4 regions of the Promicromonospora sukumoe genome follow, and region 3 is predicted to be linked to each of the others. Evidence: predicted binding sites of a transcription regulator. Region 3 holds the regulator's gene; each other region holds the start of a gene.
What was found. The regulator LexA, encoded in region 3, represses DNA repair genes until DNA is damaged. The targets are predictions, from matches to a motif close to TCGAACANNTGTTCGA.
Positions count from the first base shown of each region.

Region 1: the regulator LexA is predicted to act here: its motif matches at 1,354-1,369, upstream of imuA' (DnaE2-dependent mutagenesis accessory factor ImuA').
Region 2: the regulator LexA is predicted to act here: its motif matches at 2,012-2,027, upstream of FHX71_RS14125 (HNH endonuclease signature motif containing protein).
Region 4: the regulator LexA is predicted to act here: its motif matches at 1,607-1,622, upstream of FHX71_RS14870 (HNH endonuclease signature motif containing protein).

Region 1 covers NZ_JACGWV010000001.1:1,556,975-1,560,177, forward strand. The annotation lists gene fabG (3-oxoacyl-ACP reductase FabG) at 1-430, shown strand, start outside; gene FHX71_RS06920 (MaoC family dehydratase) at 427-903, shown strand; gene imuA' (DnaE2-dependent mutagenesis accessory factor ImuA') at 1,420-2,655, shown strand; gene FHX71_RS06930 (Y-family DNA polymerase) at 2,652-3,203, shown strand, end outside.
Region 2 covers NZ_JACGWV010000001.1:3,186,700-3,189,902, forward strand. The annotation lists gene FHX71_RS14120 (DUF6596 domain-containing protein) at 1-247, shown strand, start outside; gene FHX71_RS14125 (HNH endonuclease signature motif containing protein) at 266-1,966, opposite strand; gene FHX71_RS14130 (GNAT family N-acetyltransferase) at 2,250-2,714, shown strand; gene FHX71_RS14135 (O-acetyl-ADP-ribose deacetylase) at 2,711-3,203, shown strand, end outside.
Region 3 covers NZ_JACGWV010000001.1:986,134-989,336, reverse strand. The annotation lists gene nrdR (transcriptional regulator NrdR) at 1-352, opposite strand, end outside; gene FHX71_RS04400 (LysM peptidoglycan-binding domain-containing protein) at 493-1,104, opposite strand; gene lexA (transcriptional repressor LexA) at 1,297-2,112, shown strand; gene FHX71_RS04390 (L-lactate dehydrogenase) at 2,251-3,203, opposite strand, start outside.
Region 4 covers NZ_JACGWV010000001.1:3,355,565-3,358,767, forward strand. The annotation lists gene FHX71_RS14870 (HNH endonuclease signature motif containing protein) at 1-1,563, opposite strand, end outside; gene FHX71_RS14875 (DUF2200 domain-containing protein) at 1,936-2,304, opposite strand; gene FHX71_RS14880 (BMP family ABC transporter substrate-binding protein) at 2,347-2,901, opposite strand; gene FHX71_RS14885 (COG1361 family protein) at 3,033-3,203, opposite strand, start outside.

The DNA of each region.
Region 1 (3,203 bases), 570 kb from region 3:
CGGCGTGCACCTGCGTGGCGCGTTCCTGATGACCCGGGCCGTGCAGGCGCACATGGTGGAGGCCAAGTACGGCCGCATCGTGAACCTGTCCTCGACGTCGGCGCTCGGCAACCGCGGCCAGGCCAACTACTCGGCCGCCAAGGCGGGCATGCAGGGCTTCACCAAGACCCTGGCGATCGAGCTCGGCAAGTTCGGCGTCACCGCGAACGCCGTCGCGCCCGGCGTGATCGAGACCGACATGATCCGCGAGACCGCCGAGCGCATCGGGGTGTCCCTGTCCGACTACCTGAGCGTGGCCGCCAAGGACGTGCCCGTGGGTCGCGTGGGCCAGCCTGAGGACATCGCGAACGCCGTGTCGTTCTTCTGCGCCGAGCAGTCCGGGTTCGTCTCGGGCCAGGTGCTGTACGTGGCGGGCGGCCCGAAGGCATGAGCACCGGCGTGGACGGCGTCATCGCCGTCGACTCACCGGCAGACCTCGCCGGAGCCGTGGGCCGGACCGCCACGGGCGAGTGGTTCGAGGTCACGCAGGAGCGCATCGCCGCGTTCGCCGACGCGACCGAGGACCACCAGTGGATCCACCTCGACGCCGAGCGGGCCGCCGCCGGGCCGTTCGGCTCCACGATCGCGCACGGGTACCTCACGCTGTCGCTGCTGCCGCGCCTGGCGTCCTCGCTCGTGCAGGTGGGCGGCGTCGCCATGGTGATGAACTACGGCATGGACCGGCTGCGGTTCCTCAGCCCGGTGCCGTCGGGCGCGCGCGTGCGGGCCGTCACCGAGATCCTCTCCGCCGAGCCGACGGCGGCCGGTGTGCGGCTCTCGTCGAAGGTCACCGTCGAGATCGAGGGAGCCGAGAAGCCGGCCCTCGTGGCGCACACGCTGTCGCTCTACGTCCTGGAGGCGTGAGGGCGCTGCTGATCTGAGCCGCGCGCTCCGAGAACGACGTGAGGTACCGGTCCAGATCTGGACCGGTACCTCGCGTCGTTCTGCGCACGGGTCGTGAAGCGGGCTCTGATGTGGGCTGTGAAGCGAGGCCGCCGGAGGAAGGTGTACCAGGAGAGAGGTGGCCGGGTGGGCCGTATTCCGCTCACCCTGGCCCCGCGAAGTCCGGCCCAGCCGGACTGTCCGGCACAGCCGATGGGCGAGGGGCCGAGACGCACGCAGTTCGCCCCAGCCGGACTGTCCGGCACAGCCGGTATACCCGGGGCGCAACCGAACGAAGTTCAGCCCACCCGGCACCTGCTGAACGAGTGGTGTCCGACTCCGAGAGCGCCGATGACGGCCGTCGGCGGCGGCGCAGTGTTGCGGAACAGATGGTTTGACAGGTCCGCCCCGGAGCGATGTACTGGTGTCCTATCGAACATGTGTTCGTAAGCGCTCCACCACCGGTCTCTCACCGGCAGGCACCACCGCTGGAGGGACATGACCGTCGTAACCATCTCCTCGAAGACCGGCACCGACGCCGGCGACGCCGCCGCCACGAAGCACGCGCAGGCGCTCGCGGCGCTGCGGTCGGCCGAGGCGCGCACCGGCGTCCGCAAGCAGGCCACGGCCACGCGCCCCGCCGTCCAGAGCATCCAGACCGTCCGCGCCGACCAGCCCGCCGAGCGCCTCCGCGACCCGAGCGGCTCGCCGCTCCGCGACCAGTCCCGGGACCAGACCCGGGGCCAGGTCCGCGAACGGTCGGGCGAGTCGTCGTCCGAGCCGCAGCGGGTGCAGGTCCGGGCGCTGCGGGGCGGGCTCCTGACCGATCCGGTGTCGGTGCCGGCGCCTGTCGAGGTCCGTCCCGCGGAGCTCGCGCCGTCGTCGGGCAGCCGGGTGAGCGGAGCCGCCGGACCGGGCGAGGGCGCGCGCGTGCTGCCGGTGCACCCGCACCTCGCGGCGCTCCTGCCGGACGGCGGCCTGCGGGCCGGGACCACCGTCGTCGTCCGGGGCTCGACGTCGCTGCTGCTCACGCTGCTCGCCGAGGCGTCCCGCGACGGGGCCTGGACGGTGCTGGTCGGGTACCCGGCCGCCGGGATGGCCGCCGCGGCCGACGCCGGGTGCGACCTGAGCCGCACCCTGGTGGTCCCGCTGCCGGCCGGGTCGGGGGTGGACGCGCCCGCCGTGCTCGCCGCGCTGATCGACGGCATGGACGTGGTCGTCGTCGGGCCGGAGGTGATCCTCCTGGACCAGGACCGCCGTCGCCTCACGGCTCGCGCCCGCGACCGCGGCACGGTCCTGGTCCCCACCGCTCCGCTGAGTGCTGGGTATTCGCCCCTCCAACGGCCCTCGACGGGGCGAATGTCCAGCACTCAACGAGGCACGGGGGACTGGGCGGGGGCGCACGTGGTGCTCGAGGCCACCGCGGGCGGCTGGGCCGGGGTCGACGGCGGGGTGGGCTGGCTGCGGCGTCGGACCCTGCGGGTGCGGCGCACCGGGCGGGGGAGCGCGGCGCGTCCGGTGCACCTGGACATCGAGGTCCCCGTGTGCCGGGCCGCGGGCACGGAGCGCGGCTGGTCCGAGGGTGACGTGAGCGGCAGCGGCGTGGCCGGCACCTTGGTGGGTGCGGTCCCGGGTGTGGGTGCGGCGCCGGGCGACGTCGGGCCGCGCGCCGGGGATGCCAGGGCGCAGGACGAAGAAGCCGCGAGCCGGACGCCGCTGGAGCTGGTGGGATGACCTCCCGAAAGGACCGCTCCGGCCGCACCGATCGCACGGGCGGCGTCGATCGCTCCGGCGGAACCGACCGCACCGGCGTCCGCGCCGATCGCCCGGAGCGTGCCGCCGGTTCCGGTCGCGCCGGCCGGGCCGGGACGGCGTCCGGGGCCGCGACCCGCACCGCGTGCCTCTGGGTGCCCGACTGGCCGGTCGTCGCCGCCCTGGTCGTCGCGGGCCTCGGCCCCGAGGTCCCCGCGGCCGTCACGGGCGGCCCCGGCGGCCGCATCGTGGCGGTGTCCGCCCCCGCGCGCAGCGCCGGGGTGCGCCGCGGCATGCGCCGGCGCGAGGCCCAGGGGCGGTGCCCCGACCTGCAGCTCTGGGCCGCCGACGACGCCCGCGACGCCCGCGAGTTCGAGCCCGTCGCCGTCGCGGCCGAGACCGTGGTCTCCGGGCTGGAGATCGCCCGCCCGGGACTGCTCCTGCTGCCGTCGGGCGGCGCGGCCCGCTACCACGGCTCGGAGCACGACCTGGCGCGCGAGCTGACCGAGCAGGTCGCCGTCCGCACCGGG
Region 2 (3,203 bases), 2.2 Mb from region 3:
CGCCCGGCTCGTGGTGCTCGGCCGGCTCGCGCTGCGCGACGGCGGCGACCTGGTGCCGGTCGAGCGCGAGCTCGAGGAGCTGGTCGCCGACGGTCCGCCGTACGCCGCCCGCGACGCGAGCCTCGCCCTCGCCGACCTGGCCCGCCGGACCGGCCGCACCGACGAGGCGGCCGGGCGGTACCGGGAGCTGCTGGATGTCGTGCCCGAGGGGCCGCTGCGCGAGTTCTGCCGTCGATACGTGGGGTAGGTCAGCGAGCGTCGGCACTCAGAACGGCGGGTCGTCGGGGCCGGACGGACTACCAGTGGTCTGCGTCGGCGTGGTTCCGGGTTCGGCCGAGGCGGACTCGTGCTGTAGGCGTCGGCCCGTCAGGAATCGCAACGTCAGGTCGCTGCTCGCGACCGGGTCTACCTCCTCGATCTCGACGTGCGTGTCCAGCACGGTCGCCGGCCGGGTAGCGGCTCTGCCCGATGGCGTGGTCCAGGTCGTGATGCCGGTCGTCGCGTCGCGCACCACGCCCCAGCCGGCGTGCGTCTTGAGCAGGTGGTGCCGCCGACAGAGCGGATGGAGGTTGGAAGCTCGTGTCTGCCCGTCACGAACACCTTCGGCGCTGGACCTCTGGTCGCGGTCGAACGGCTCGATGTGGTCCAGGTCGCACCACGTCGCCGAGGTGTCGCAGCCCGGGAACGTGCACGTCGCGTCCCTGGCTTCGACCGCACCTCGGAGGACCTTGCCTGGCTGGTAGGTGGTGGTCGAGTAGTCGCGAAGCACCCCTGTGAAGGGATCTGTCACCAGACGCCGCCACGTCGAGTCGGTCGCGATCAGCCGAGCCGTCTCCGCCGGGATCGCCCCGAAGCCCTCCAGGTCGCCGGGGGCGTCGTCGAGGCCAAGCAGCACGCTGGCGGGCACCGTGACCCGCACGACAGGCCGGCTCGGGGCGACTCGGACGACCTGGACCGGTGCACGTCCACCGCACGTGCAGACCGGTGCGGCGGCTCCCACGGTGTCGTCCGTGCCCGGTCCGGCTTGCTCATCGACCTCGACGAACCGGTCGGCGGGCACCAGGCGCCCTGTCACGATCCCGGTCAGGCAGTCGGCGCGCAGCTGTCCCAGGTCACGCTTCTCACCCGTGGTGCGCTGGAACTGGCGCGCCATGTCGTCGATGACGTTCCACACCGCGGTGGCATCGGCGGCCGGCAGGTACCCGGACAGCCAGCCCATGTCGTTCTCCGCGCGGTCGAGCTGCACGTTGCGGTGCTGGGCGGCGATCCGAGCCGTCTCGTCCGCGCCGTGCCGCGACTTCGCGAACGCCAGGAGCTTCGACCGCAGCCAGCGCCACGTCCGGAAGGGCGCCTGCGGCATGTAGCGCTCGATCGCCTCGGCTCGTTCCTCGCGCGTGAGCTGCGCGGCGGACCGCAGCAGCGTGTGCGCCTTCTTCACGTCGATCCGCCCGGTGGTCAGCGCGTTGATCACCGTCGGATGGTCGACGCCGGACTCGCCGCGCACCACGACCTCCGAGGCCTCCGTCCCGGTGACCACCAGCTCACTCGTCACCTGCGCGACCAGTGAGCTGTGCGCCAGCGGGCTGGTCTCCCTGCCTGCCCGCTCGCCCACCGTCCTGGCCTGCAGGCCGGCGGCCCAGGACTGCAGCCGCCCGCACGCGACCACCAGGTCGCCCAGTACGTCGTCCGGGAGGTCCGCGAGCAGCTCTGCGTCCGGATCGGTCGCCTCCGCGACCACCCGCGCCAGACCGGCACCGTACGCACTGTTCAGCGCGGACCGGAGCTGCTCCAGCGGCCAGAGCGCGACCGGCACGGCGTCCGGCGGCCAGTCCGGAACGCCCTCGGGCGGGTCCGGTATGCCGAGGAAGTAGTCGTCCGGGAACGGGTCCTGCGGAATCGTCTCCTCGGACCACGTGTCCTCAAGGAGCACATGCCCCATGTCGTCGTCATGCTGCCCGTCGTCCATGTCTCCACCTCCTTGATCCACACGTTATCTGTACGCCTCAACTCTTCGGACACTTGTTCGATATTAGCCAATCACCCACCATCCTGCCGGCCTTCTGCCAGCCGCGTAAGAACCTGCGCGGAGCACGCCCACCGCGTATCAGGTACGCATGGATCGGTCGGCGACCAAGGGCACAGGCCTGATGACAGCCCATCCGCGACAGCACACCACCCGTAACGGCGCGACCGCCCCGAACCCGATATCCCCTCAGCCGATGTCGGTGTCCGGTGGTTGACTCCTGCGCATGAACGACGACCCGCCCTACGAGTTCTCCACCGACCCCGCCCGCATCGACGCCGACCGTGTGCACGAGCTCGTCTCCCGGCACACCTACTGGGCCAAGGACCGCCCGCGCGACGTGATGGACGCCGCCATCGCGGGCTCCCGGCCGTACGGCGTCTACCGCCGCGACTCGGGCGAGCAGGTCGGGTTCGCGCGCGTCGTGACCGACGGCGCGACGTTCGCGTGGCTCGCCGACGTCATCGTGGACCCGGACCTGCGCGGGCAGGGCATCGGGAAGCTGCTGGTCGCGGGCGTCGTCGCCGAGCTCGACCAGCTCGGCCTGCGCCGGACCATCCTCGCGACCGCCGACGCGCACGGGCTGTACGAGCGGTTCGGCTGGACGCCGGTCACCGAGGAGTACAAATGGATGGAACGCCCCGCCGGCGCAGCAAAAACGCCAGCACCAGCACCAGGAGCAGCCACATGAGCCTGTCCGTCGAGATCGGTGACATCACCCGCGTCGAGGCCGACGCCGTGGTCAACGCAGCCAACTCCCTGCTGCTGGGCGGCGGCGGGGTCGACGGCGCGATCCACGCCGCCGCCGGACCCCGCCTCCTGGAGGCCTGCCGGCGCCTGCGGAACACGACGCACCGCGACGGCCTCACCGTCGGGGACGCCGTCGCCACCCCCGCGTTCGACCTGCCCGCGTCCTGGGTGATCCACACGGTCGGGCCGAACCTGCACCGCGGCCAGGACGACCCCGCCCTGCTCGCGTCCTGCTTCGCGCGCTCGCTCGACGTCGCCGCCGAGCTCGACGTGCGGTCGATCGCCTTCCCCGCGGTGAGCGCGGGCGCCTACGGCTGGCCCGTGCCCGACGTCGCCCGCATCGCCGTGGTCACGACCCGGAACTGGCTCGCCGAGCACTCCGAGGCGGAGCTGCGGGACGTGCGGTTCGTCGTGGTCGACGAGCGTGTCG
Region 3 (3,203 bases):
CGTCGAGCTCGCGCAGGGGGCCGAGGATCGCGAGGCCCACCTCGTAGGCGTCGATCTCGGCGCTGCCGTTGCTGCGCAGGGTCTCCTCGACGCGCTGCGCCAGGATCGCGAGGTCGTCGTCGCTGACCGGCCGGCCCTGGCAGGCCTTGCGCACGCCCGCGGCGACCTTGTCCCGGCTGAAGGGTTCGGTGGCGCCGGAGCGCTTGACCACGGAGAGGCTGGCGGTCTCGACGGTCGTGAACCGCCGGTTGCAGTTCGGGCACTGCCGCCTGCGCCGGATCGACAGGCCGTCGTCGGCGGTCCGCGAGTCCACCACGCGCGAGTCGGCGTGGCGACAGAACGGGCAGTGCATGCTCACTCCAGCGTGGTCGGCCACGGACCGGAGACATCCGGTCGCGCCCCGACCGTAAGCGGGCAAACCACCCCCATGCAACATCGCCGCAACATTTGACGGCGAATCGTGGCCTCTGGCCACTTTCGGGGTGCTTCCCGTCACTCCTTCGGGAGCAGGAGCAGCTCGCCGACACGCACCGTGGCCGACGACATCTCGTTCAGGTCCTGCAGCCGGGCGACGGCCTGCCGCACATCCTCGCCGGGTTCCGCGACCTCCTGGGCGAAGCCCCAGAGCGTCTCCCCCGGCTGCACCGCGTGCACGCGCACCTCGGTCGGCTCGCCCGGGGCGCTTGCGACGGCGGTCGCCCCCCACGTGACCATCGGCGCCACCAGGAGCATCGCCAGCAGGACGAGCACGGCCCGGCCGCGGCGCGTCAGCCGCAGGCCGGCCAGGCCGAGGCGGTCGGCGAGCGCGGACCGGTCGGTGGCGGGGTGATGAGCCTGCCGCGCGTACGCCTGGTGCGGTGCGTAGGACTCGCGGGGTGCATGCGACCGGTGGGGCGCGGAGCCCTGGCGGGGTGCGTGTGCCTGGCGGGGCTCTCCCGTCCGGCGCGGTCCGTGCGCCGGGGCGGCCGCGCGATGCTCGGCCGGTGCGAGCCTTCGGCCGGCCGGGTGCGCCGGGCTCGGCCGGTACGCCCGCACCGTGGCACTCGTTCCGGACACCTGCCCGTACGCCGGGGTGTACTGCCGCAGCGGGATCACGTCCCCCATGGCCCCTCCTCGAAAGACGATTCGAACTCTTGTCCGTTCATACACACGTTCGTCGAACGCTCGTACCATTGTGTAGCACGGGACACCGCCCGTGTCGAGACACGCTCGAACATTCGTTTGAGCCGAGCACATTTGTGATCTAGAGTGGGCAGCGCACAGGAGAACATTTGTCGGAACGGGAGGGGCACGGGCATGACGGGACGGGACGGGACCAGCGACACGAGAGCCGTCGACACGGCACTCTCGGGTGTCGCCACGTTGGACGCGCCGGGCGACGGGGCGGTCGCCGACGTCCACGCGATCTCGCCGGCAGACCGCCTCACCGAGCGGCAGCGCCTCGTGCTGGACACGATCCGGCAGTCGTTCGAGACGCGAGGCTACCCGCCGTCGATGCGTGAGATCGGCGAGGCCGTCGGGCTGGCCAGCCCGTCGAGCGTCAAGCACCAGCTCCAGATGCTGGAGAAGAAGGGCTTCCTGCGCCGCGACCCGAACCGGCCGCGCGCCATGGAGCTCGTCGAACCCCTGGCCGAGCAGGTCGAGAAGCCGACGCGCGGCGAGATCCACTGGCCGGAGCCGCGACGCAGCGGCCAGGTCCACTGGGGCGGTTCCGTGCCCGACGACGCGAGCACCCCGCCGCCGTCGTACGTGCCTCTGGTCGGCCGCATCGCGGCCGGTGGCCCGATCCTCGCCGAGCAGGTCGTCGAGGACGTCTTCCCGCTCCCCCGCCAGCTCGTCGGTGACGGTGAGCTGTTCCTGCTCAAGGTCGCGGGCGACTCGATGGTCGACGCCGCGATCTGCGACGGGGACTGGGTCGTGGTGCGCCGCCAGAACGTGGCCGAGCAGGGCGAGATCGTCGCCGCCATGATCGACGGCGAGGCCACGGTCAAGACCTTCAAGCAGACCGACGGGCACGTGCTGCTGCTGCCGCAGAACCCGGCCTACGAGCCCATCCCGGGTGACGAGGCGCAGATCCTGGGCCGCGTCGTCGCGGTGCTGCGGAGCCTCTGAGCACGAAGGTCTCGACAGGCTCGACCAGCGATTCGACAGGCTCGACCAGCGAAATGCTGGTCGAGCCTTTCGTTTGCCGGTCGAGCCTGGTCCCCCGCGGGTCGAGCCTGACCCCCCGCTGGTCGAGCTTGTCGAGACCTAGAACCCGAACCGCTTCTGTACCGCGCGCACGCTCTCCGCGGAGGCGCGCAGGCCGGCCAGCTCGTCGTCGGACATCGGCACCCGCACCGGGTCCGCGACCCCACGCCGGTCCACGAGGGACGGCACGGACAGGCACACGTCGCTGATGCCGTAGTAGTCGTCCAGCAGCGAGGACACCGGCATGATCCGGCGCTCGTCCTTCAGCACCGCCTCGATGATCCGCGTGGCGGCCAGGCCGACGGCGTAGTTGGTGGCGCCCTTGCCCGCGATGATCCGGTACGCCGAGTCGACCACCTCGTGGTGCACCTCGGCGCGGACCTCGGCGTCCAGGGGCGCCGCACCGCCCACCGGCACCCAGTCGAGCAGCGGCACGCCGCCGATCGAGGCCGAGCTCCACAGCGCGATCTCGGAGTCGCCGTGCTCCCCGGCGATGTAGGCGTGCACGTTCCCGACGGCGACGCCGCACCGCTCCGCGAGCACGACCCGCAGCCGGGACGAGTCGAGCACGGTGCCGCTGCCGAAGAGGCGCTCGCGCGGCAGGCCCGAGATCTTCAGGGCCGCGTAGGTCACCACGTCCACGGGGTTGGTGACCATCAGGTACGTCGCGTCAGGCGCGGCCTCGACCAGGCCCGGCAGGATGGTGCGCATCAGCCCGATCGTCGCCTCCGCCAGGTCGACGCGGCTCTGGCCCGGCTTCTGCTTGGCCCCGGCGGTCACGACCACGACGTCTGCCCCCTCGCACACCGCGGGGTCGTCCGAGCCGATGACGTGCGCCTGGGACGTGAACATCAGGCCGTGCTGCAGGTCGAGCACCTCGGCGTCGACCTTCTGCCGGTCGATGTCCAGCAGGGCGATGGTGCGCGCCGAGCCGCGGGTCAGCGCGGCGAAGGCGAGCGTCGAGCCCACGGCCCCGGCACCCACCACGGCGATCTTGGTGGTCCGGGAGCCGG
Region 4 (3,203 bases), 2.4 Mb from region 3:
CACCGCACCATCCGGCCCGAACACCACCCGGGTGACCGCACTGTCACACGCCAACCGCCGCAACAACCCCCGCGGCACCCGACCACCCGACTCCGAAAACACCCCACCACCAGACGACAACAACCCCGCGCCACCAGCACCAGATGATCCCGCGGCCCCCGCGGATCCCGCCGGAACGGTCGGGACCTCTGCACCGGGACCGGCACCGGATCCACCAGCCGCCAATGTGCTGGGCTGACCCACCATGCCCGGCAGGTTAGACCCACCAGCAGCACCCGCAGCACCCGCAGCACCCGCAGCAGACGATCCTGCGGTCTGCGCCGGTCCGTCTGGGTTGGTCGGGGTGCCCGCACCTGCCGCGCCGCCAGGCAGTGCAGCCCCGGACCGTCGGCTACTCCCCCGGGCCGGCCGTCCGGGGGCGGTCTGGCCGCAGGTCAGGCAGGAGCCGTCGCGGGTGCGGGTGACCTGGGTGACCAGCTCCGACCAGGACACCGTCACGTTCAGGTGCGGGAGGATCGACGCGCCCGGGGAGGCCTGGTTGGTGTCCAGGACCAGACGCGCGACATCGGCCAGGCCCTGCGCCCGACGCTGACCAGCCGACCGGTCGTCGCCCGCCGCTGGGGCGCCCAAGAGCGAGGTGATCGCCGTGGAGAGCAAGAGCCCGTGCTCGTCGGTGAGGAACCCGGCCACGTGGTAGCCGCCCAGCGTCTTGGACACGTCCAGGAACTCACCGGCGGCGGCCTTGTCGTCGTCGAGGTCGTCGGTGTCGGGGTCGGTGACCGTCGCGAACCGGCGGGCCACGATCCGGAACTGGTCCGCGTTCAACACCCCCGCCTCGTGTAGGACCAGGCCCTCACCCGTGACCAAGGTTCCCTCGCTGATCGCGGTCTGCAGGACCTGCGTGATCTGGTCGCGGGTCAGGGTGCCGTCCGGGTCGTCTTGCGGGTCCGGCAGGTCGACCGCGACCGTGTGCACGAACGCCTCCGGGGTCGTCGGCTCACCGGTGCGGGTGTCGATCAACCACGCCAGGGCGTCTTCTCGGGTCTCGCTGGTGGGCGCGACCTCCGTCATCACCCGGGCGTGATCCACCCCCACGGCGCCATTCACCAGGCGCTCACGTGTGGCGGGCAGCGCGGTCGCCAGGCGGCGGGCCGTGGTCACGTCCTTACGGGCCGTGGACGCCGAGACGCCCTCGCGCAGCCGGAGCCAGGACGCGAAGGTGCGGGTCATGCCGCCGGAGCGCCAGGAACCGTCGTCCTCGATCCGCGGCAGCACCGTCAACCGCACCCCGTCCAGCCGGCCCGTCACCCGACGAATCCGGGAATGCGCGTCCACCAACCGGCCCACCGACGGGGACTCCCACCCCTGCAGCACCTTCGGGGTGAGCAGACCCGCCAGCTCACCGACCACGGCCTCGACCCGGGCCAGCACACCCTCCAACGAACCCACACCCACACCCACGGCACCGCCACCAGCACCAGCACCAGCACCAGCACCAGCACCAGCACCACCCGCACCAGTCGGGGGCACCTCTCCCGGACCCGTCCCGTTGTTTGACTCCATCGATGCCACCCCCTGTCCTCACTGTTCGCCTGACACCATTGTCTCGAACATTCATACGCATCGCGAGGCGCATTTGAAATCTGTGGATAACCCTTCGCGAGGCTCAGAAGGGCTTACGGTTGCTCGGGAGGCACACCTCAGAGGCCTCGTCGCACCTCAGCAGAGAAGGGGTTGGTCTCGGTGATGACACGCTCAGACTCAGCCTGCCCCCGTGCAGCGTCACGGCAGCACGCCGCGATCACTGCAGTTGCCGGGGCAACGCGATCGTCAACGCGCCGCGCGCAGCGGGACGCCCCCGTTGACCTGCGGCGACGAGGATCATCGGCCGCGAGCGCCTGCCACGGCCAGGAACGAAGCGCCGCGCCGTCGGGCTCAGACAGCCGGCGTCGCGCTCCCGCGCAGGATCGACGCCATCTTCTTGCCGCGGGCCAGCTCGTCGACGAGCTTGTCCATGTAGCGGATCTGCTGCATCAGCGGATCCTCGATGTCCTCGACCCGGTAGCCACAGATGACGCCCTTGATGAGGGACACGTTCGGGTTCATCGCGGGGGCCTGCGCGAAGAAGGTCTCCAGGTCGACCTCGCTGTCGATGACCTGGCGCAGCCCTGCGTCGTCGTAGCCCGTGAGCCAGGTGATGACCTGGTCCAGCTCGGCCGTGGTGTGGCCCTTTCGCTCCACCTTCTGCACGTAGAGCGGGTAGATGCTGGCGAAGCTCATCGCGAAGATCCGGTGGCGTGCCATGTCCCGACCTTAGCCGAAGCCTCTGGCATCACCCCAGGACCGCTAGCCGAGCTCGATGACGATCCCCGTCAGATCGTGCAGCACGCTCGCCGTCCCGGCCGCGACTGCCTCGCGCGCACGACCGGGCGTGACCGCGTTCGCGTGGGCGGGGTCGTTGCCCAGTGCAGTTCCCCGGAACTCCGCGCCCGGCCAGACGACGGCGGTCACGTTGTGGGTCGGCTCCGGGAGCTGCGCGCCGACCACCAGGAAGTCGGTCTCCAGGTACTGGGCGGTGATCAGGGAGAACACGTCCACGACGCCGTCGCCGACGCCGACCACGAGGTCCGGCGCGGCCGCCACGGCCTCGTCGATACGCTGCTCGACCTCGTCGTGGTCGCGGGCGGGCAGCACGGTCAGGTCCGCCCCGTGCTCCGCTGCGTAGTGCTCCACCGCGGCCGTCAGAGTCGCGGTCGTGGGGTCGTCGCCCGGAGCGATGACGACCATCGAGTACTCGGCGGGCGCAGCGACGTCGTCCCAGGTGCCTGGCGTGGGGCGCACCGTCACCTCGGGCGCGGGCTGGTGACTGGACCCGACGAACCGCGCGGCGAAACCGGTCAAGGGCTCTGGGCTGGCGGCTCCGTCCGGGGAACCATCCGGCCCCGTCGCACCGCACGCGGCGAGTGTGAAGGCGACGCCGGCTGCGGCCAGGCCTGCGAACAGAGCGCGGCGGACGCCCGACACCGGGCGCCTCATGGTGCGACCGCCCCGGACGGCGTCGGCCCGGCCTGTGTCGGCTCGGCCTGGTTCGGCTCAGCCTCCGCCAACCCAGCCTTGCCCGACTCAGCTTCGTTTAGCTCGGCTTCGCTCGACTCGGCCCTGCTGGGCTCAGCCTGCGCCAACTCAGCCGCCGCCCCGGCGCC